DNA from 3 places in the Kitasatospora sp. NPDC001261 genome. Region 2 is predicted to be linked to each of the others. Evidence: riboswitches for the same ligand, from Rfam matches in the RefSeq annotation. Region 2 holds a riboswitch; each other region holds the start of a gene.
What was found. A riboswitch is a leader RNA that binds a small molecule or an ion and turns the genes downstream of it on or off. The one in region 2 is predicted to bind cobalamin.

Region 1: it holds a riboswitch for cobalamin, as region 2 does, so the genes downstream of both, ACFY4B_RS42275 (ribonucleoside-diphosphate reductase subunit alpha) here and ACFY4B_RS37315 (CoA-acylating methylmalonate-semialdehyde dehydrogenase) in region 2, are expected to answer to the same signal.
Region 3: it holds a riboswitch for cobalamin, as region 2 does, so the genes downstream of both, ACFY4B_RS15340 (iron ABC transporter permease) here and ACFY4B_RS37315 (CoA-acylating methylmalonate-semialdehyde dehydrogenase) in region 2, are expected to answer to the same signal.

What each region holds. Positions count from the first base shown of each region.
Region 1 is NZ_JBIAXP010000059.1:3,446-10,366, reverse strand. Features, by position in the region: gene ACFY4B_RS42280 (ribonucleotide-diphosphate reductase subunit beta) at 1-64, opposite strand, end outside; gene ACFY4B_RS42275 (ribonucleoside-diphosphate reductase subunit alpha) at 85-2,496, opposite strand; cobalamin riboswitch at 2,688-2,822, opposite strand; gene ACFY4B_RS42270 (glycosyltransferase family 39 protein) at 2,895-4,586, opposite strand; gene ACFY4B_RS42265 (glycoside hydrolase family 26 protein) at 4,586-5,713, opposite strand; gene ACFY4B_RS42260 (glycosyltransferase family 2 protein) at 5,719-6,921, opposite strand, start outside.
Region 2 is NZ_JBIAXP010000037.1:59,334-66,254, reverse strand. Features, by position in the region: gene ACFY4B_RS37320 (acyl-CoA dehydrogenase family protein) at 1-501, opposite strand, end outside; gene ACFY4B_RS37315 (CoA-acylating methylmalonate-semialdehyde dehydrogenase) at 510-2,009, opposite strand; cobalamin riboswitch at 2,218-2,409, opposite strand; gene ACFY4B_RS37310 (alcohol dehydrogenase catalytic domain-containing protein) at 2,536-3,579, opposite strand; tRNA gene ACFY4B_RS37305 (tRNA-Cys) at 3,697-3,767, opposite strand; gene ACFY4B_RS37300 (hypothetical protein) at 3,974-4,786, shown strand; gene ACFY4B_RS37295 (polysaccharide deacetylase family protein) at 4,794-5,453, opposite strand; gene ACFY4B_RS37290 (hypothetical protein) at 5,715-6,005, opposite strand; gene ACFY4B_RS37285 (anion permease) at 6,002-6,921, opposite strand, start outside.
Region 3 is NZ_JBIAXP010000010.1:22,786-29,706, forward strand. Features, by position in the region: gene ACFY4B_RS15320 (GNAT family N-acetyltransferase) at 1-211, opposite strand, end outside; gene ACFY4B_RS15325 (nuclear transport factor 2 family protein) at 222-605, opposite strand; gene ACFY4B_RS15330 (ABC transporter substrate-binding protein) at 696-1,688, opposite strand; gene ACFY4B_RS15335 (ABC transporter ATP-binding protein) at 1,706-2,509, opposite strand; gene ACFY4B_RS15340 (iron ABC transporter permease) at 2,506-3,585, opposite strand; cobalamin riboswitch at 3,708-3,833, opposite strand; gene sodN (superoxide dismutase, Ni) at 3,915-4,310, opposite strand; gene sodX (nickel-type superoxide dismutase maturation protease) at 4,587-4,949, shown strand; gene ACFY4B_RS15355 (CGNR zinc finger domain-containing protein) at 4,957-5,538, opposite strand; gene ACFY4B_RS15360 (amino acid ABC transporter ATP-binding protein) at 5,652-6,452, opposite strand; gene ACFY4B_RS15365 (amino acid ABC transporter permease) at 6,449-6,921, opposite strand, start outside.

The DNA.
Region 1 (6,921 bases), on a different contig from region 2:
GGTCGTAGAACGACGGGTAGCGCATCGGGCGCAGGGTCAGCTCGAAGCCGGGGTCGAGCAGCATCTTGCGGTCTTCGGGGGTGGTCACTGGCAGGCCTCGCAGGACTCGGGGTTCTCCAGGGAGCAGGCGATGGCGGCTTCCTGCTCCGGGGTGAGGGAGGGGGTGTTCACGGGCACCGGCGCCGGCGCGGCGGCACGGGCGGTGCCGGACGCGGCCTGGGCGATGCGGGTGGCCGGGCGCGAACGCAGGTAGTAGGTGGTCTTCAGACCCACCTTCCACGCGTAGGCGTACATCGAGCTGAGCTTGCCGATGGTCGGCGCCGCCATGAACAGGTTCAGGGACTGGCTCTGGTCCAGGTACGGCATGCGGGCCGCGGCCAGGTCGATCAGCGCGCGCTGCGGCAGCTCCCAGGCCGTCCGGTACAGCGAACGGACCCCGGCGGGCAGCCAGTTCAGGTCCTGGACGGAGCCGTTGGCGTCGCGCAGGGCGTCGCGGGTCTGCTGGTCCCAGACGCCGAGCTCCTTGAGCTCGCGCACCAGGTACGGGTTGACCTGGAGGAACTCGCCGGACAGCGTCTCGCGCTTGAACAGGTTGGAGACCTGCGGCTCGATGCACTCGTACACGCCGGCGATGGACGCGATGGTCGCGGTCGGCGCGATGGCCAGCAGCAGCGAGTTGCGCAGGCCGGTCTCGGCGATCCGGGCGCGCAGCGCCGTCCAGCGGTCGGCCCACTGCGGGGCGGCCGTCGGGAAGTGGTCGATGTGCAGCTCGCCGCGGGCGGCGCGGGTCTCGCCGTACGCCTCGTGGCGGCCGAGCTGCTCGGCCAGGTCGGCGGAGCGCTCGTACGCGGTGAGCATGATGCGCTCGGCGATCAGCGTGGACAGCCGGGCGGCCTCGGCGGAGTCGAAGTCGATCCGCAGCTTGAAGAAGACGTCCTGGAGGCCCATCACGCCGAGGCCGACCGGCCGCCAGCGGGAGTTGGAGGTGCCGGCCTCGGTGGTCGGGTAGAAGTTGATGTCCACCACGCGGTCGAGGAACGTCACGGCCGTGCGGACGGTGGCGTCGAGGCGCTCCCAGTCCATGGCGCCGAGCAGGTCGTCGACCGTGGCACCGGGGGCCACGTGGGCGCCGAGGTTGACCGAGCCGAGGTTGCAGACGGCGGTCTCGGAGTCGTCCGTGACCTCCAGGATCTCCGTGCACAGGTTGGAGGAGTGCACGGTGCGGCCCGGCAGGGCGGTCTGGTTGGCGGCGCGGTTGGAGGCGTCCTTGAAGGTCATCCAGCCGTTGCCGGTCTGCGCCAGGGTGCGCATCATGCGGGCGTACAGGGTCTGCGCCGGGATGGTGCGGACGGCCTTGCCGGCCAGCTCGGCCTTGCGGTAGGCCTCGTCGAAGTCGGCGCCCCACAGGTCGACCAGCTCCGGCACGTCGGCCGGGGAGAACAGCGACCAGTCCTGGTTGGCGTTGACCCGGCGCATGAACTCGTCCGGGATCCAGTGCGCCAGGTTGAGGTTGTGGGTGCGGCGGGCCTCTTCGCCGGTGTTGTCGCGGAGCTCCAGGAACTCCTCGATGTCGGCGTGCCAGGTCTCCAGGTAGACGCAGGCCGCGCCCTTGCGGCGGCCGCCCTGGTTGACGGCGGCGACCGAGGAGTCGAGGGTGCGCAGGAACGGCACGATGCCGTTGGACTTGCCGTTGGTGCCGCGGATCAGGCTGCCGCGCGAGCGGATGCGCGAGTAGGACAGGCCGATGCCGCCGGCGTGCTTGGACAGGCGGGCGATCTGCGCGTAGCGGTTGTAGATCGAGTCCAGGTTGTCCAGCGGCGAGTCGAGCAGGTAGCAGCTCGACATCTGCGGGTGCCGGGTGCCGGAGTTGAACAGCGTCGGCGAGGAGGTCAGGTACTCCAGGCGGCTCATCAGGCCGTACAGCTCGGCCACCTCGCGCACCGACTGCTCGCTGTCGCCGACCGCCAGGCCGCAGGCGACGCGGAGCAGGAAGTGCTGCGGGGTCTCGATCACCTTGCGGGTGATCGGGTGGCGCAGCAGGTAGCGGGACTGCACGGTGCGCAGGCCGAAGTACTCGAAGCGGTCGTCGCCGGCGGTGTCGATCAGCGCGTCCAGGGCGGCGGCGTGCTTGGCGACGAAGTCCGCGGTGGTGTCGCCGATCAGGCCCTCGGTGTGGCCGACGGTGATCGAGGCGGAGAAGGACACCGAGCCCTGGCTGTTCGCCTCGTCGACGATCTCCAGCGCGAGCAGGCGGGCGGCCAGCTTCGAGTACTGGGGGTCCTCGGCGATCATCGACGCGGCGGCGTCCACGGCCAGCCCGCGCAGCTCGGCGAAGTCCGAGCCGGCGTGGCGGCCGCGCAGCGCGGCGGCGGCGACATGGCCGGGGTCGACCTCGGTGAGGTCGGTGCTGCGGTCGGTGAGCAGCCGCAGCAGCGCGCCCCCGGGGTCGGAGACCGTCGGGTCGGTGAAGGCGGTACCGGAGCCCTGGGCGGGCAGGGTGGCTGAGGCAGCGGTGGTCAAGGCGCTCTCTCCTGGCGGCGATCGGCGGCGGTGCTCGGGGGGCCACCGGGCCGATCTGGGCAGGGGAGCACGGCGCGAACGCAAAAAGCGTCGCGCGAGGTGACTCCCCGGCCCGCCCGCGAGGCCCGGAGGGGTACTGCTGGTGCCGGCGCGGCCTCTGCGGGAGGGCCGTGGCGCACGCCGTCGGCAGGTACTCGGACTCGCGGGGTGCGGCTGCTGGAGCCGCCCGCTCACCGCTGCGGGGCAGTCCCGGATTCGCACCGGGTTCCCCTGCATCGACAGCAGAAGCGAGCATACATGTTGTGCCGCCGGACTGCGGCGGCACCATATGTTGTGCCTGTCGTGTCGCGGATGTGCGTGGGCCGGGCGGCCGGTCAGTGCTTCAGATAGACCTTGTACGTGCTCGAATCGCCGGTCGGCGAGGTGAATTGGGCGACCAGCCGGTAGTGTCCGGCGGCGCCCAGGGCCTCGCTCAGGGCCCGGTCGGTGGCCCTCGGCGCGGTGCTGTCGAGGACGACCATGGTGAACCAGCCGTCCCGGATCGCGGCGACGCTGCCGTCGTCGCCGTGGTGCTCGACGCCGGCCCCGTCGCGGTAGTCGGTGCCGGCGCGCGCGGAGACCCACTGCTCGGGCTTGGAGACGCCGCCGAGGTAGTACTCGGCGAGTCCGTCGACCTCGGTGAGGTAGCGGCCCTGGGGCTCCGTGTGGACCCGCAGGACGGCCAGCAGGCGGCCGGAGTCGGGCCCGTTCTGGTAGCGCAGCGCGGACTGCTCCAGGCCGAGGGCGAGCAGGGCGACCCAGACCAGGATGCCGAGCTGGGGGTGGCGGAAGTGGGCGCCGACCAGCCGGGTCAGGCCGACCCCGGCGAGCGGGGCGGCCAGCAGCATGCCGTAGCCGAGGTGGCGGAACAGCGCGCCGGAGGTGCCGGTCCACAGGTGGGCGGCGGGGACCAGCAGGGCGGTGGCGGTCAGGACGGCCCCGAGCAGGGCGCGCCGGCCCCGGGTGGTGGGGAGGGGCTCCTTCTCCGGCGCGTCGTGCTCGGGCATCTGTTCGCGGCGCGTGTAGGCGATGGTGCCGGCCACCGCGAGGACGGTGAACAGGCCGGCCCACTGGAGCGTGCCGAGCAGGACCGAGCCGGCCGAGCCGGGGGCGTTGCCGCGCGAGGGCGACCACCCGGCGACCTTGCCGAGGGTGCCGTACGGGAGCAGCAGGACGAGGGTGCCGAGGGCCGTCAGCAGTGAGCGCAGGGCGGCCGGGCCCACCCGGTGGTACGGCCGGGCGCAGGCGAAGGCGAGGGCCACCAGGGCGGGGACGGCGAAGGCCGCGGAGTAGGCCGTGGCGCAGGCCAGCGCCGTGGGCGGGGCGGCGAGCAGGGCCAGGGCCGGATGGCGGCCTGCGGTGAACACCGTGGTCCAGGCCGCGAGGGCGACCAGCAGGACGGCGAGGGACTCGGGCGCGGCGTAGAAGCCGACCACCACGGTGGACTGGAGGACGGCGTACCCGGCGATGGCGCAGATGGCGACCCGCTCGTTGAACAGCCGCCGGGTCAGCGAGTACAGCAGGACCGTGGTGAGCAGTGCGAAGCCGAGGCTGAGCAGCCGGGTGCCCCAGATGCCGTTGGCGTCGGCGGCGGCGCCGGCCAGCGGCGGGTAGAGCCAGGGCGAGCCGTGCACCCGGTCGACCAGGTCGGTGGTGACCGGGGTGCCGTGCAGCAGGTGGGCCAGCTGCTGGCGGCCGGCGACCATGGCGGCGGCCTCGTCGGGGTGCGCGGCGGCCAGCAGGCGCAGCGAGAGGGCGGCCTGGACGGTGAGGACGGCGCCCAGCAGGCCGCGGGCGATCCACCGGCGCCGGGGGCTGGTGCCCGGGTCCCAGCCGATCGCGGGGACCCGCGGGATGGTGTACGGGGCCAGCTCGACGCCGTCGGGGTTGTCGACCGCCACGGCGGGGCGGGGCCCGTCGGGGCTGTCCACCGCCACGGCGCCGGGCCCGTCCGGGTCCGGCTCGGCGGCCGGGTCGTGGGCGGAGCGGCCGTGCGGGACGGGGGAGAACTCGGACTCAGTGCTCATCAGGGGTTCCGGATGTCGAAGCCGTAACGGGGGTCGGACACGCGCTGCTTGAACGCGGCGAGGGTGTCCGGCACGGCCTCGACCCGCCAGTCCGCCCGCTTGACGATGTTGAACCAGACGAAGCCGACGATGTCGTCGTGCGCCTCCAGCCCGGAGAACAGCTGGTCGATGTCCGCGTGCTGGCGCTTGCCCTGCTCGGAGGCGGTCTCGCTGATGAAGAAGGGCTTCTGGGAGAAGCCGCGGATCTCGGCCATGGTCGGGCCGTAGAGCGCGTCGAAGGTCTTGGGCCCGGTCTTGGTGAAGTAGCCGGTCATGCCGGCCCAGTCGACGTAGGTGTCGCCGGGGTAGTACGGCTCCAGGCGGGTGTTGGGCGCGGGGTCGGTGATGTTGGGGCTCCAGACCCAGATCACGTTGGTGGCGCCGGCCTGGTCGAAGAGGTCGTGGACGTGGCGCCAGGCGGCCACGAAGTCCTCGGGGGTGGCGGCCTGACGGCCCCACGGGTACCAGTCGCCGTTCATCTCGTGGGCGATGCTGACGGCGATCGGCAGGTTGAACTTGGCCACGGCCTTGGCGACGCCGCGCACGTAGTCGTCGGTGTCGCCGGCCGCGATCGAGGCGAGCGAGCGGTCGTGCGGCTCCCAGGCCATGAAGGGCAGCGCCCCGGCGTCGTGGATCCGGCGGGCGCCCGCGGTGTCGAAGCCGCCCTTCCAGTGGGCGTAGAACTCCAGGACGTTGGGCTGCTTGCCGATCGCGTCGCGGTAGCCGGGCAGCGCGTCCATCGTGGCGGGGACGTCGGGCAGGGCGGCGCCGAGGTACTTGTGGCTCGGCCTGAGCAGCGGCGTGACGTCGTACGGGACGCCGGCCGGCAGGGCCTTGGGCGTGGCGGGTGCGGCCGGTGCGGTGCCCCCCGCGGCGGGGGTCGCGCCCGGAGCGCCCGGAGCGCCGGGAGTCCCGGGGGCGCCGGGAGCCGGGGCGGCGGCCGGGGCGGCCTGGGCGAGGTCCTTCTGCATCGCGAAGCCGGGGTCCTCGGGGCCGCACGCGGTGGTGAGCAGCAGGCCGGCGGCGGCCAGCAGCGGGAGCGCCAGCCGGTGACGGAGCTGGCCGGCCCGTCTCGGGTGGGCGGTCATGGCGATCACACTGCTTCCGTCGGGCGGGGCTGGACGAGGACCCGGCCCACGATGGTGGCGTAGAAGAGGCCGGAGGCGAGGACGAGGGCGAAGTTCAGCGGGCCCATGGTGAGCATCCGCCAGATGCTCAGCAGCACCCAGAGCAGGGCGGTTCCGCCGCCCCAGGCGATGACGCCGATCCAGAACCGCCGGGTCCTGTTCCGCTTGGCGCCGCTGGAGCCGGTCGGCTGCCAGGCCATCCGGTTGCGGCGCACGATGTCCCAGATGGCGAAGACGTGCGCCCAGCCGTACATCATGCGGGCGGCCCAGGCCTCCAGCCGGTAGGGGTTGCGGTGCCAGAGCGGGAAGATGACCGTCGCGTAGAGCAGGCCGGGCAGCACCAGCGCGGTGTTCTCCCAGCGGATCAGGTCGGGGCGGGCGAGCAGCAGGACGATCGGGATGAGCGGTGAGACTACGGTGAACAGCGCCGTGTGGATGTAGTAGAAGAAGCCGGACAGGTAGCAGGCCCGGGTGATCGGCCGCAGCTTGGTCTGCCAGAACTTCTTGCTGCCGAGCAGGCTCATCGAGCCGGTGCACCAGCGGTACTGCTGGTTGAAGAAGCCGCCGACGTTGTCCGGGCAGACGCCGGTGGCCAGCGCGACGGGTATGTACTGGAGGTCCCAGCCGAGCCGGCGCAGGTCGAACCCGGTGTGCACGTCCTCGGAGTGGCCGATCAGCGTGGTGCCGCCGTTCTCCTCCAGCGCCGCGCGCCGGTACACCGCGCAGCTGCCCACGCAGATGGCGCCGTCGCTGCGCTGCCGGGAGACCTGGACGGTCCGGTAGAACAGCTCCTGGACGGCGCCGGCGCCGCGCTCGATCCAGTTCTGCGAGTCCAGGATGCGGAAGAACTGCGGGGACTGGACGATGCCGAGGCGGGGGTCGGCCTCCATGTAGGGGAGCATCTCGTTCAGCAGGTCCGGCCGGGGCGCGAAGTCGGCGTCCAGGATGAGGATGTAGTCGCTGTCGGAGTTGCGGAAGCCGAACTGGAGGTTGCCGGCCTTCTTGAACCAGCCGAGCTTGTCGCGGGTTCCGTACACGAACCCGAAGTCGACGGCCATCTGCGCGAGTTGCGGGCTGTTGCTGTCGTCGAGGACGTACGGGGTGACGTCGCCCGGGTACTGGTCGCGGAGCCGGGCGACGTGCGTCCAGGTGTTGTGCAGGACCTCGAT
Region 2 (6,921 bases):
CACCACGTACACCTGCGAGGTGCCGGCGCCCGAGACGAACTGCTTGACGCCGTCCAGGACCCAGTGGTCCCCGTGCCGGCGGGCCCGGGTGGCCAGCGCGGCGGCGTCCGAGCCCGCGCCCGGCTCGGTGAGGCAGTAGCTGCCGAGCAGTTCCGTCGAGCAGAGCCCGGGCAGCAGCCGGGCGCGCTGGGCGGGACTGCCGTAGCGGTCGATCATCCAGGCGACCATGTTGTGGATCGACAGGTAGCCGGCGATGGACGGGCAGCCGGTCGCCAGTGCCTCGAAGACGAGCACGCCGTCCTGGCGGCCGAGCTCCGAGCCGCCCGCCTCCTCCCGCACGTAGACGCCGCCGAGGCCCAGGTCGGCGGCCTTGCGCAGGACGTCGACCGGGAAGTGCTTGGCCTGGTCCCACGCGACGGCGTACGGGGCGAGGTGCTCGCGGGCGAAGTCCCGGGTGGTCGCGACGATGGCGAGCTGGTCGTCGGTCAGATGGGTGTGCACGGCGCGCCTCAGCCCATCGTCGGGATGGTGAAGCTCGCGCCCTCCTTGGCCCCGGAGGGCCAGCGCGAGGTGACGGTGCGGGTGCGGGTGTAGAAGCGGATCGAGTCCGGCCCGTGCTGGTTGAGGTCGCCGAACGCGGAGCGCTTCCAGCCGCCGAAGGTGTGGTAGGCGATCGGCACCGGGATCGGCACGTTGACCCCGACCATGCCGGTGTTCACCCGCCGGGCGAAGTCCCGGGCGGTGTCGCCGTCCCGGGTGTAGATGGCCACCCCGTTGCCGAACTCGTGCTCGCTGGGCAGCCGCAGCGCCTCCTCGTAGTCGGCGGCACGCACCACGGTGAGCACCGGCCCGAAGATCTCCTCCCGGTAGATCCGCATGCCGGGCGTGACCCGGTCGAACAGCGAGGCGCCGAGGAAGTAGCCGTCCTCGTGCCCGGCCAGCCGGAAGTCCCTTCCGTCGACGACGAGTTCGGCGCCCTCCTCGACCCCGAGGTCCAGGTAGCCGCGCACCCGCGCCAGCGCGTCGGCGCCGACCAGCGGTCCGAAGTCCGCCGCCGGGTCGTCCGAGCGCCCGACCTTGAGCGCGCCGATCCGCTCGACCAGCTTCGCCACCAGGGCGTCCGCCGTCGCCTCCCCCACCGGGACGGCCACCGAGATGGCCATGCAGCGCTCCCCGGCCGAGCCGTACCCGGCGCCGATCAGCGCGTCCGCCGCCTGGTCGAGGTCGGCGTCCGGCATCACGATCAGGTGGTTCTTGGCCCCGCCGAAGCACTGCGCCCGCTTCCCGTGCGCGGCGGCGGTGGCGTACACGTACTGGGCGATCGGCGTGGAGCCGACGAAGCCGAGCGCCTGGACGCGCGGGTCCTCCAGCAGGGTGTCCACGGCCTCCTTGTCACCGTTGACGACATTGAGCACGCCCGGCGGCAGCCCGGCCTCCAGGAACAGCTCGGCCAGCCGCAGCGGCACCGAGGGGTCGCGCTCCGAGGGCTTGAGCACGAAGGCGTTCCCGCAGGCCAGCGCGGGCGCGGCCTTCCAGAGCGGGATCATCGCCGGGAAGTTGAACGGCGTGATGCCCGCGACCACGCCGAGCGGCTGGCGCATCGAGTACACGTCGATGCCCGTCCCGGCGTTGTCGCTGAACTCGCCCTTCAGCAGGTGCGGGATGCCGGCGGCGAACTCCACGACCTCCAGGCCTCGTTGGATGTCGCCGTGGGCGTCGGCCACGGTCTTGCCGTGCTCGGCGGAGAGCAGCCGGGCCAGCTCGTCCTTCTCCTGCTCGACGAGCTGGAGGAAGCGCAGCAGGACACGGGCCCGCCGCTGCGGGTTCCAGGCGGCCCACGCGGGCTGGGCCTGCTCGGCGTCGGCGATCACCGCCTCGACCTCGGCGCGGCTCGCCAGGGGCACCCTGGCCTGCACCCGGCCGGTGTTGGGGTCGTACACGTCGCCGAAGCGGCCGGAGGTGCCGGCGGTGGGCTTGCCGGCGATGAAGTGGGTCAGTTCTCGGACCATCGGTTCCTTCTCTCGACAGGGGTGGGAGAGGAGGAATGGAGGCCGCCGCCGGTCGGCGGGCGCACGGTGGCGCGCCCCTCGGCACGGGCGTACGGCGATGTGACGGTACGTCAGGACGCGGGCGCCCCGGCGGTCGTCGGCACGGGACAGCCAGGCGCGGTGGAACGGAAGCAGCCCGGAGCCATGTGTGTCGTCTCCATCCTCGTGGAAAACACGAACCACCCGCGGCCGGTATCCTGACTCCCGGATCACCGCACGCCCTCAGGCCTTCCCGGCTGGCTGCCAGTGGCCGTCATCTGCGAGGACGGACTCCCCGGTCACAGTGGCGGGACCGTGCCGGACTCACACCGGCTTCCCTGACACCGCGGACCTGCCGTCGACCATATAGTTGGACGTCCTAGTAAGTCCAGGGGTACGCGCCCGCGCCGCGCCGCCGGAGGGCCGCTCACCCCCGTCCACCTGCCCGGACACGCCGGGAGCCGGCCCCGAGGGACCGGCTCCGAGGGCCGGCTCCGATGACCGCCGCTCAGCGGCCGGTGGTGACGACCATGCGGAAGCGGGCCCGGTTGGCCGCCATCTTCTCCACCGCCGCCGCGGTCCGCTCCAGCGGCACCTCCTCGACCCAGGCCCGCACCCCCGTCTGCGCCGCGAAGCGCAGCGTGTCCTGGGTGTCGACCGCGATGCCCGAGGAGTGCGCGTAGACCTTCCGGTCGCCCTGGATCAACTGCAGGGCGCTCAGCTCCAGCGGCTCCGCCGGGAGTCCGACCATGACGAGCTCGCCCCGGCGGGTGATCCCGTCGATCGTCGCCACCACGGCGGGCGCGTTGGTGACGGTGGACAGGACCACCTTCGCACCTCCCAACTGCCGCAGGGCCTCGGCGACATCGCCCGCGGTGCTGTCGATGTAGTGGGCGGCGCCGAGCCGGAGCGCGAGCGGCCCCTTCTCCTGGCCGCGGGCGATGGCGACGGTACGGAAGCCCATCTTCTCGGCGAACTGGACGCCCAGGTGGCCGAGTCCGCCGATCCCCAGGATGGCGACGGTGTCCCCGGGCCGTGCGGCGGAGCGGCGCAGGGCGTTGAAGACCGTCACCCCCGCGCAGGCCAGCGGCGCCGCCTCGACCGCGGTGAGCTCGTCCGGGACCGCCGCCAGGGCCACGGCCGGGACGACGACGGAGTCGGCGAACCCGCCCGGATAGGCGACGCCGGGGATCTCGACCCGTGCGCAGTGCAGGCCGTCGCCCGCCCGGCACGCGTCGCAGTGCCCGCAGCTGCCGCCGTACCAGCCGACCGCGACCCGGTCGCCGACCCGCCAGCCCTCCACGCCCTCGCCGAGGGCGTCGACGCGGCCGGCGATCTCGTGCCCCGGGGTGATCGGGAAGGTGCTGCCGGGCAGCAGGCCGCCGGCGATGAGCAGGTCGGAGTGGCAGACCCCGCACGCCTCCACGGTGATCCGCACGGCTCCCGGACCGGGTTCCCGCGAGGGGACCTCGACCAGCTCGGGGGCCGCACCCGGCCCCGCGACCTGGACGGCGCGCAGCGCGGCGGCCGAGCCGCTGGGGGAGGTGGTCATGAGCGATCCCTTCGCCGGGTGATGTGCCCCGGAGCCCCAGGTGACCGCACCGCTCGTCCTGTTCCGGGCGCGCCTTTCGAGACGGATCGAAATGTCTCGAAAGAACTCGGAAGAAAAAGGTGGAGATAGGAATCGAACCCATCTGAACGGCCCTGCAAGCCGCCGCCTAGCCACTCGGCCACTCCACCCCGACAACGATGGAAACATTACACGCACATGAACACGGACCCTGACCAGAATTCCCCGGGAACGGCGATGTTTCACCCCATGGGGCTCTTAGTGCGTCTAGTGTTATTTCTTTCGACATGGCGCCGGTAGGGTCCGACGAGCCAGCGCGTAAAAGACCGGGTGCGCTAGCCTGTGCCGATATCTCCGACCCGATGGGATTTCACTGATGGCCGTTGAGGAATCACGGTTCACCCATACCGCGGAGCCGCTCTGCGGAACCGCCGCGAACCGGTGCCAGTACAAGAACCTGCCCCTGCGCGACCTTCCCCCACTCGGCGTCGTGCGCCGCGCCAGGATCGCCCGCGAGGGCCTGCGCGAGCGCCGCGCCGACGTTCCGGCGCCCGGCCGGCCCTCCCGGTTCGCCGAGGGGGACTGGGTCCGGGTGAAGGACGAGGCCGCGGTGCGCGCCACCCTCGACGACAAGGACCGCCACCGCGGCCTGTGGTTCACCGGCAGCCAGTGGTCGTTCTGCGGCGGCGTCTACCAGGTCGAGCGCATCGTGCGCCGCATGATCGACGACCACTACCGGGTGCGTCGCCTGTCCGGCACCGTCGCCCTGGCCGGCGCCACCTGCCACGGCGCCGACGGCGCCCAGGGCTGCGGGCTGGACTGCGCCCTGCTGTTCCGCGACGAATGGCTGGAGCCCGCGCCCGCGCCGGTCCCGGCCCCCCGTCCCGTCGCCCTGTGGGCGACCGTGCGCGGCCTCGCGGAGATCCGCGCGACCCTCGACCCCGACGGGCGCCTGCACGGCGTCCCCTTCCAGCCGGGGATGGAACACCACACCGGCACCCGTCACAGCGCCCTCGAACTGCGCCACCGGTCCCTCGCCTGGTGGCAACACCCCACCGGGGGGCGCTGGTTCATCCTCGACGGCCTGCGCTGCGGTGGCGAGCCGCTCGCCACCGGCTGCGACCGGCGGTGCGCCCTGCTCTGGCACGAGTCCTGGCTGCACCTGGAGCCGGCCGCCACCGCCCCCTGAGCGACCGTCAGCGCAGCCAGCGGTCGCGCACCAGCTTCGCGGTCAGGTGCAGCGGCCCGTCCCGGTCGCCGACGTAACATCGGGGAAGCGCGAACTCCCCGCCGTGGACACCGGGGCTGACCGCGCACCCGTACCCGTACCCGGTGTGCGCCACCGCCTCCACGGCGGCGCCGTCGAGCGAACCGTACGGGTAGCAGAACCCCTCGACCGACCGGCCCGTGAGATCCTCCAGCACGTGGCGGCTGTCGGCGACCTGGGCCGCCAGTTCCCGCGCCCCCAGGCCCGCCAGCCGCCGGTGCGTCAGCCCGTGCGAGCCGATCTCCACCCCCTCGGCGGCGGCCTCGCGGACCTGGGCCGCCGTCATCAGCGGCTTGCGCGGGCCCTGCTCGTCCCAGTCGTTGTACCCGCCGAGCCGGCCGGCCACCACGTAGACCGTCGCCGTGAAGTCGTACTCCGCCAGTGCGGGCAGGGCCTCCTCCACGAAGTCGCGGTATCCGTCGTCGAAGCTGAGCCCCACCTTTCCCGCGGCGGTTCCGTTCCGGTGGGAACGCATCAGCTCGCCCACCGACACCCCGCGCAGTCCGCGCGCGGACAGCCAGCGCAGCTGGCGGCGGAATCGCGCGGGGTCGACGGTGATCAGATAGGGATCCTCGGTCGCCGACGTCACCGAGTGGTACATCAACGTCCACGGGAGACGCGCCGCATCCAGGGCGAGCGCGCTTTCCGAACTATTGCGTGGTCGAACGAGTCGCATGTTCCGCTCCTGCCGTCCAGTGGCCCCGTCCGTTCAGGTGGCCCTCGGAGAAATTGCATTCTGGCAGCGTCGGGCCCGGCTTCCATTCGCGCCAGGCGACTCCGTACCATTTCACCCGGTTGCCGGAGCGGAATTCGGCGGGGCCCGCCCGGGCCGGGCCGGGGCGGCGGACCGTCAGCGGTGGTTGACGATGACGTAGATGCCCCAGCCGATCGCCGCGAGCACCAGCGCGAAGAGGAGTCCGGCCAGGGTGGAGCCGACCGGGCCTGCGGTGGGCCGGACGGCCGCCGCCTCGTCGGCCGGGCCGGACGGGGCGGACGGGTCCGACGGACTGGACGGGCCGGACGGGCCGGCCGGGTTGAGCAGGCGCAGGCCGAGGGCGAACAGCGCGGGCAGGCCGGCGCCAGTGACCAGGCCCACCACGACGATCTTCCACACCGCGTCCAGGTTGACCCAGGAGTTCACGACCTCACCTCGTCCTTGACGGGCTCCGGGGCCACCGAACCGGTCCAGGCGGCGTTGACGTTCTCCGGCGTCACGGCCGGGTAGCGGGAGGCGGCGAAGAAGGCGACCGACGCCAGCACCAGCACGGTGAAGATCACCGCCACCCCGGTCGTCCCGCCGATCCCGTTCGCGGTCCAGTAGGCCACCGCGCCGACCCCCGCCGCGGCCGGCAGGGTGAGCAGCCAGGCCGCCACCATCCGGCGGGCGAGCTGCCAGCGCACCACGGCACCGCTCCGCCCGATCCCCGAGCCCAGGATCGACCCGGTGGCCACGTGGGTGGTGGAGAGCGAGTAGCCGAAGTCGGTGGAGCAGAGGATCACCGCGGCCGAGGCCGACTCGGCGGCCATCCCCTGCGGCGGCTCGATCTCCACCAGCCCCTTGCCCAGCGCGCGGATCACCCGCCAGCCGCCGATGTAGGTGCCCAGGGCGATCGCGAGCGCGCAGGAGACGATCACCCAGTCGGGCGCCTTCGCCCCGGCCTGAAGGGTGCCGTTGGCGATCAGGGCCAGGGTGATGGCGCCCATGGTCTTCTGCGCGTCGTTGGTGCCGTGGGCGAGCGACACCATGGAGGCCGAGCCGATCTGGCCGAGCCGGAACCCGCGTCCGCGCGGGCCCTCGGGCACGTCCCGGGTGAGGCGGTAGACCAGGAGGGTGCCGACCACCGCCACCCCGCCGGCGATGAACGGCGACAGCGCCGCGGGCACGATCACCTTGGAGACCAGCCCCTGCCACTTGACGGCCGAGGTCCCGGCCGCCGCCACCGTCGCCCCGACCACCCCGCCGATCAGCGCGTGCGAGGAGCTGGAGGGGATCCCGAGGAACCAGGTGGCCAGGTTCCACAGGATGCTGCCGGTCAGGCCGGCGCACACCACCGTCA
Region 3 (6,921 bases), on a different contig from region 2:
AGTTGCGGAACCAGACCGCGAAGCCGACCGGTTCACCGGTGGCGTCGTCCTCGGCGATCAGCCCGAACAGGGCCGGGTTCTCGCCGAACAGGGCCTCGTGCAGCTGCTCCTCGGTGGCCTTCGCCTCGTGCAGGGCCTTCTCGTACTCCGCGAGTTCGCGGATCATGGCGTGGACGACGGGGACGTCGGTGGCGACGGCGGTGCGGATCATGTCCGTGAGCCTACTGCTCGGGACCGGTCTCGTCCCAGGCCTGGAGGGAGGTCTGGTCGATGATCCGGCCGTCCCGCAGACCGGCCATCGAGGACATCAGCACCCGGACGCCGTCCGGGTACCGGCAGGACTCCAGGAAGGCGACGTGGTCGCCCTGGACGACCACCTGTTCCAGTGTGTGGGTCATCTCGCGGCCGTAGACGTCGTCCAGCATGGCGCCGATCTCCTCCCGCCCGTGCATCACCAGGGGGTGGCTGGGCTGGGTCTTGCGGTCGACCATGCGCAGTTCGGCGTCCTCCGCGTAGAGCGCCAGGAGGGCCTCGGCGTCGCGGCGTTCGATGCCCTCGCGCAGTGCGCGGGTGTCGAAGGCGGCGGGGGCCGTCGTGGTGGTCATGATCTCGCTCCTCCGGTCGGGTTCCGTCGGCTCGTACCTTGAGCGTACGCCCGCGGCCGCCCGGACCCGGAGGAGCGGGATCCGGGCCGGTCAGGGGGCCGGCACGGTGCGCAGGTAGGCGGCCAGCGCGCTGATCGCGGCCGGGTTGCGCGGGCTCTCCACCAGGTCGACGTAGTCCATGACGAAGATCCGGCCGTTCCTGACCGCGGCGACGTTCGCCAGCGGCGGGAAGGACATCAGGAACTTCCGCTTCTCCTCGGCCTTCGGCGTCGCGTAGTCGTTGATCACGATCACCTCGGGGTCGCGCTGCACCACGCTCTCCCAGCCGGCCGTGACCCAGCTGTCGGCGAGGTCGCCCATGATGTTGGTCCCGCCCGCCTTGGCGATGATCTCGTTGGCGGCGGCGAACTTCCCGGCGGTGTACGGCTTGTCCTGCCCGCTGTCGTACAGGAAGACGGAGGGGTGGCGCTCGGCCGGCGGGACGGCGGCGATCCGCGCCTTGAAGTCCGCGATCAGCTGGTCGGAGCGGTCCTTGACGTCGAAGATCTCGCCGAGGTTGGCCAGGTCGGTGTAGAGCGCCTCCAGCGGGTCCATCACGCCGCGCTCGGTGCCCTTGCCGCTGCGGCAGGACTCGCTGAGCACGTACGAGTCGACGCCGAGCGCCCTGAAGGCCTGCGGGGTGACGCCGCTGCCCTCGTCGAAGCCGTAGTGCCAGCCGGCGAAGACCAGGTCGGCCTTGGCGTCCAGCGCGATCTCCTTGGTGAGGATCTTCTTGGAGAGCCAGGTGGTCTGCTGGTAGCCGTCCTTCCAGGCGACCTGGTCGATCTTCCCCTTGTCGTCGGGCATCACGTAGCCGGCCATCCGGTCGGCGAGGCCGAGCGAGAGCATCAGTTCGGTGATGTTGACGTCGTTGGTCACCACCCGGGCGGGCTTCTGCGCGAAGGTGAGCTTCTCCCCGCAGTTGTCCACCGTCACGGGGTAGTGGGCGGAGGCGGTGGCGGCCTCCTTCGGGGCGATCTCGGCGCCGCAGCCGACGAGTCCGAGGGCGAGCAGGGCGGTGGCGGCAACGGCCTTGGTGCGCACGGGAGTTCCTTGGGGGGTCAGGGGAGGCGGTCGAAGAGCAGCTGGAGGGCGCCGGTCTCCGGGTGGCGCACCGGGGTGCCCCGGACGCCGAACACCTCGGCCAGCAGGGCGGGTCGGAGCACCTCGTCGGGCGGCCCGGAGGCGACGATCCGGCCGTCCCGCAGGACGTACAGCAGGTCGCAGTGGCCCGCCGCCAGGTTGAGGTCGTGCAGCGCGGTGAGCACCGTCGGACCGGCCTCGCGGGCGAGCGCCAGCACCTCCAACTGGTGCGCGATGTCGAGGTGGTTGGTGGGTTCGTCGAGCACCAGCAGGCGCGGCTCCTGGACCAGCGCGCGGGCGAACAGCACCCGCTGCTTCTCGCCCCCGGACAGGCTCAGGAAGCCCCGCTCGGCGAGGTGCCCGGCCCGGACCTTGCGCAGCGCCTCGGCGCAGCGCCGCTCGTCCCCGTCGACTTGGGCGCCGAAGCCGCGGCGGTGCGGCAGCCGGCCCATGGCGACCACCTCGGCGACGGTGAAGTCGAACTCGGCGGAGTGCTCCTGGGTCAGCGCGGCCACCCGGCGGGCGCTCTCGCGGGCGGTGAGGGCGTGCAGGTCGTCGCCGGCCAGCCGGACCACGCCGCCGGCCGGCTTCAGCACCCGGTAGACGCAGCGCAGCAGGGTCGACTTGCCGCTGCCGTTGGGGCCGATCAGCCCGACCACCTGCCCGGCGGCGGCCGCCAGGCTCACCTCGTGGACCAGCCGGGTGCCGGCCAGCTCCACCGAGACGCCGTCGACGGCGAGGTCCTGGGCGTGCACCGGGGCCGGGTCGGTCGTCGCGGTCACCGGGCACCTCCGAAGGCCTGGCCGCGGCGGCGCATCATCACCAGGAAGGCGGGCACGCCGAGCACCGCGGTGAACACCCCGACGGGCAGTTCGGCGGGCGCCAGCAGGGTGCGCGAGGCGATGTCCACCCAGACCAGCAGCAGCGCCCCGGCGAGCGGCGCGACCACCAGCACCCGGCGGTGCCCGGCGCCGACCAGCATCCGCGCCAGGTGCGGCATCAGCAGCCCGACGAAGCCGATCGCCCCGCTGACCGCGACCACGGTGCCGGTGACGGCGGCGGTCACCACGAACAGCTCGCGGCGCAGCCGGTCCGGGTCCACGCCGAGCGAGGCGGAGGTCTCGTCGCCCATCGCGAGCGCGTCCAGCCGCCCGGCGGTGCAGGCCAGGTAGGCGAGCCCGGCCAGCACGGTGACGGCGGCGATCGGCACCTTGCCCCAGGTGGCGCCGCCGAGGCTGCCGAGCAGCCACATCATGACGTCCCGGGCGGCCTCGCCGCGGTCGGCGGCGAAGACCATCAGGGTGGTGGCGGCGGAGAAGCCGTACGACAGCGCGGTGCCGGTGAGCACCAGCCGCAGCGGGGTGAGCCCGTACGCGGTGCGGGCCGCGACGTAGACCAGGGTCATGGCGGCCAGCGCGGAGCCGAAGGCGGAGGCGGAGATCGCCCACACCCCGAGCGAGGCGAAGGCGCCGAACAGCATCACGGCGTTGGCGCCGACGGCCGCGCCGGAGGAGATGCCGAGCACGAAGGGGTCCGCCAGCGCGTTGCGCACCAGGGCCTGGACGGCGACCCCGCAGGCGGCCAGCCCGGCGCCGACCACGGCGGCCAGCACGGTGCGCGGCAGCCGGATCTCCCAGACGATCGCGTACGCGGCCGCCTCGTCCGCGTCCAGCCGGCCGCCCGTCAGCCCGGCGCCCAGGAGCCGCAGCACCCGGGGCAGGCCGAGCCCGGAGGAGCCGAGGGCGACCCCGCAGACCAGGGAGAGCAGCAGGGCGGCGGCGAGTCCGGCGGCGAGCGGGACGACGGGTATTCGGCGAGCGGGCGGGCCGACTGCACGGTTGACGGGTGCGCGGTTCACGGGTGCGCCTTGCCTCGGGCCGGGAGCGCGCCGGGGCGGGCGCGGGCCGGGGGCGTGCCGGGGCGCCGTTCCCCTCGCAGTCCGCGGCGAGTTGTCGGGAGGTCGGCGGCCGAGGGCGATCGGGCTGGCGCGGCCGTACGGGCGGGTACGGGCCGTGCTCACCGTTGCGGGTCAGCGCCGGATTCGCACCGGACTTCCCCCTCGGACGCCCTGGCAGCATAACAGCCACTCAGGGCAGGCAACCCTTACCGGGCCGGGTCGGACGTGAACGCACGACCGCCCCCGTCCGGCGGTGCGGACGGGGGCGGTCGGGTGGCGACGCGTCAGGCTCAGGCCTGCTTGGTCTCCCAGAAGATCTTGTCGACCTCGGCGATCAGGTCGAGCAGGGCCTGGCCGGTGGCCGGGTCCGTGGACGCCTTGGCGGCCGAGGCGGCCTTCAGGGTGTCGTTGATCAGCTGGTGCAGCTGCGGGTACTTCTCGAAGTGCGGGGCCTTGAAGTAGTCGCTCCACAGCACCGAGATGTGGTGCTTGACGGCCTCGGCGCGCTGCTCCTTGATGATGACGGCGCGGGCGCGGAAGTGCGGGTCCTCGTTGGCCTGGTACTTCTCCTGGGTGGCCTTGACCGACTCGGCCTCCAGCTTGGCCTGCGCGGGGTCGTAGACGCCGCAGGGCAGGTCGCAGTGGGCGTGGACGGTGGCGCGCGGTGCAAACAGACGAGAGAACATGGGAGTCCTTCCTTAGATCGTCTTCCCGCGCCCGAGATTACCCTTCCGCCCTCCCGGTTTCGCGATCGGGCGGTGGGCCTAGGGCGAAAGACGGACCGGGAACCGGCGCAATCCGGACATCGGACGGACGGCGGTCCGTACGGCAGACTGGGGGCGCGAGCGGGGGCGGGAGGAGGAGTCGTGGCGCGGAGCACGCGAGCGGAGGGCGCCGGGGCGGGGGAGCGCGGCCCGGGCGGCGCGCTGCCGTTCGGGCTGGTCGACGTGGCGGGGCCGTCGATGGTCCCGACCCTGCGCGAGGGCGACCGGCTGCTGGTCCGCTACGGCGCGCCGATCCGGCCCGGCGCGGTGGTGGTCTTCCGGCACCCCTTCCAGCAGGACCTGCTGGTGGTGAAGCGGGCCGCCGAGCGCCGGGCCACGGGCTGGTGGCTGCTCTCCGACAACCGCCCGGTGGACAGCGACAGCCGCAGCTACGGCGCAGTCCCGGACGAGCTGGTGCTCGGCCGGGTGCTGCTGCGGCTGCGCCCGAGCCCGGTCTGGCTGGCGCCGGGGCGCCGGCTGGAGCGGCTGCTGCTCACCCCGCGGCTGGCCCGGGTGCCGGGCCTGGCCCGCCGGCTCGGCGCCTGGGTCGAGGAGGTCTAGCGGGCCGCTACGCCCGGGCCGCCGCCTCCGCCTCCAGGCGCTTGCGGGCCCGGTAGGCGGCCACGTTGGCGCGGGTCGCGCAGCGGTCCGAGCAGTAGCGGCGGGAGCGGTTGGTCGAGGTGTCCAGGTAGGCGTTGCGGCAGGGCGCGGCCTGGCAGATGCCGAGCCGGTCGGCGCCCAGCTCGGTCAGGTGGACGGCCAGGCCCATGCAGGCGACCGCGCTGAAGTGGGCGGTGGCGGTGGGGGAGTTGTCGGCCAGGTGCAGGTGCCAGCGCGGCCGCCCGGCGTCGTCCAGGTAGTCGTGCCCGGAGATCAGCGGGCTGACCGGGTACTCCATCAGCAGGCTGTTCAGCAGGTCGACGCCGCGGATCTCGTCCCCGCCGGCGGCGGCCTCGAAGACCCCGCGCAGCCGGGTCCGCACCGCCCGCAGCCGGGGCACGTCGGACTCGTCGGCGAGCGAGCGGGCCCGCGAGGAGTCGGAGAAGAGACCGCGCACCGCCTCCACGGAGGTCAGCGAGTCGGTGCCGCGCTCGGGCTCCTCGGTGTTCACCAGCCGGACGGCGAGATCGGCGTAGGCGGCGAGCTCCACAGGGGTCCTTCCAGGGGGGTCGGTAACGGGCTGACTGCCTCCAGCCTATTACCCGGGCGGGGAAAACGACGGCGCCCGGCAGGAGTGACCTGCCGGGCGCCGGGCGTACGGGCTCAGAGCACCTTGGAGAGGAAGGCCCTGGTGCGCTCGTGCTGCGGGTCGGTGAGCACCTCGCGGGGGTTGCCGGACTCGACCACCACCCCGCCGTCCATGAACACCAGCGCGTCGCCGACCTCGCGGGCGAAGCCCATCTCGTGGGTGACGACCACCATGGTCATGCCCTCCTCGGCGAGGCCGCGCATGACGTCGAGGACGTCGCCGACCAGCTCCGGGTCGAGCGCGGAGGTCGGCTCGTCGAAGAGCATCAGCTTGGGCTTCATGGCCAGCGCGCGGGCGATCGCCACGCGCTGCTGCTGGCCGCCGGAGAGCTGCGAGGGGTAGTTCTTCGCCTTGTCGGCGAGGCCGACCCGCTCCAGCAGGGCCATCCCGCGCTCGCGGGCGTCGGCCCGGCTCTCGCCCTTGACCTGGACCGGCGCCTCCATGACGTTCTCGACGGCGGTCATGTGCGGGAACAGGTTGAAGCGCTGGAAGACCATGCCGATGTCGCGCCGCTTGAGGGCGACCTCGCGGTCCCTGAGCTCGTGCAGCCGGTCGCCCTTCTGCCGGTAGCCGACCAGCTCGCCGTCCACCCAGAGGCGGCCGCCGTTGATCTTCTCCAGGTGGTTGATGCACCGCAGGAAGGTCGACTTGCCGGAGCCGGACGGGCCGATCAGGCAGAACACCTCGCCCTGCCTGACCTCCAGGTCGATGCCCTTGAGCACCTCGACCAGGCCGTACGACTTGTGCACGTTCTCGGCGCGGACCATCGGCTCGCCGGACGCGCCGCCGGCGGGGGACTTGGTCGGATCGGTCATACGTGACCACCTCCCTCGAGCCCCGGGACGACGTCGGCGGTCGTCCTGGGGGCGGGCTTCCCGGCGAACAGCCTCCGCAGCCGCTGCAGCGGGGTGGGCGGGAGGGTGCGGTTGGAACCTCGGGCGTAGTGGCGCTCGATGTAGTACTGGCCGATGGTCAGCACCGAGGTGAAGAACAGGTACCAGAGGCTGACCACGATCAGCAGCGGGATGTTCTGGTAGTTCCGGGAGTAGATGACCTGGCCGGCCCGGAAGATCTCCTCCAGGGAGATCACGGAGACCAGCGAGGTGGTCTTCAGCATCGAGATGGTCTCGTTGCCGGTCGGCGGGATGATCACCCGCATGGCCTGCGGCAGGACGATCCGGCGCATGGTCTGGAACCGGCTCATGCCGAGCGCGTGCGCGGCCTCGGTCTGGCCCTCGTCCACCGACTGGATGCCGCCGCGGACGATCTCCGCCATGTAGGCGG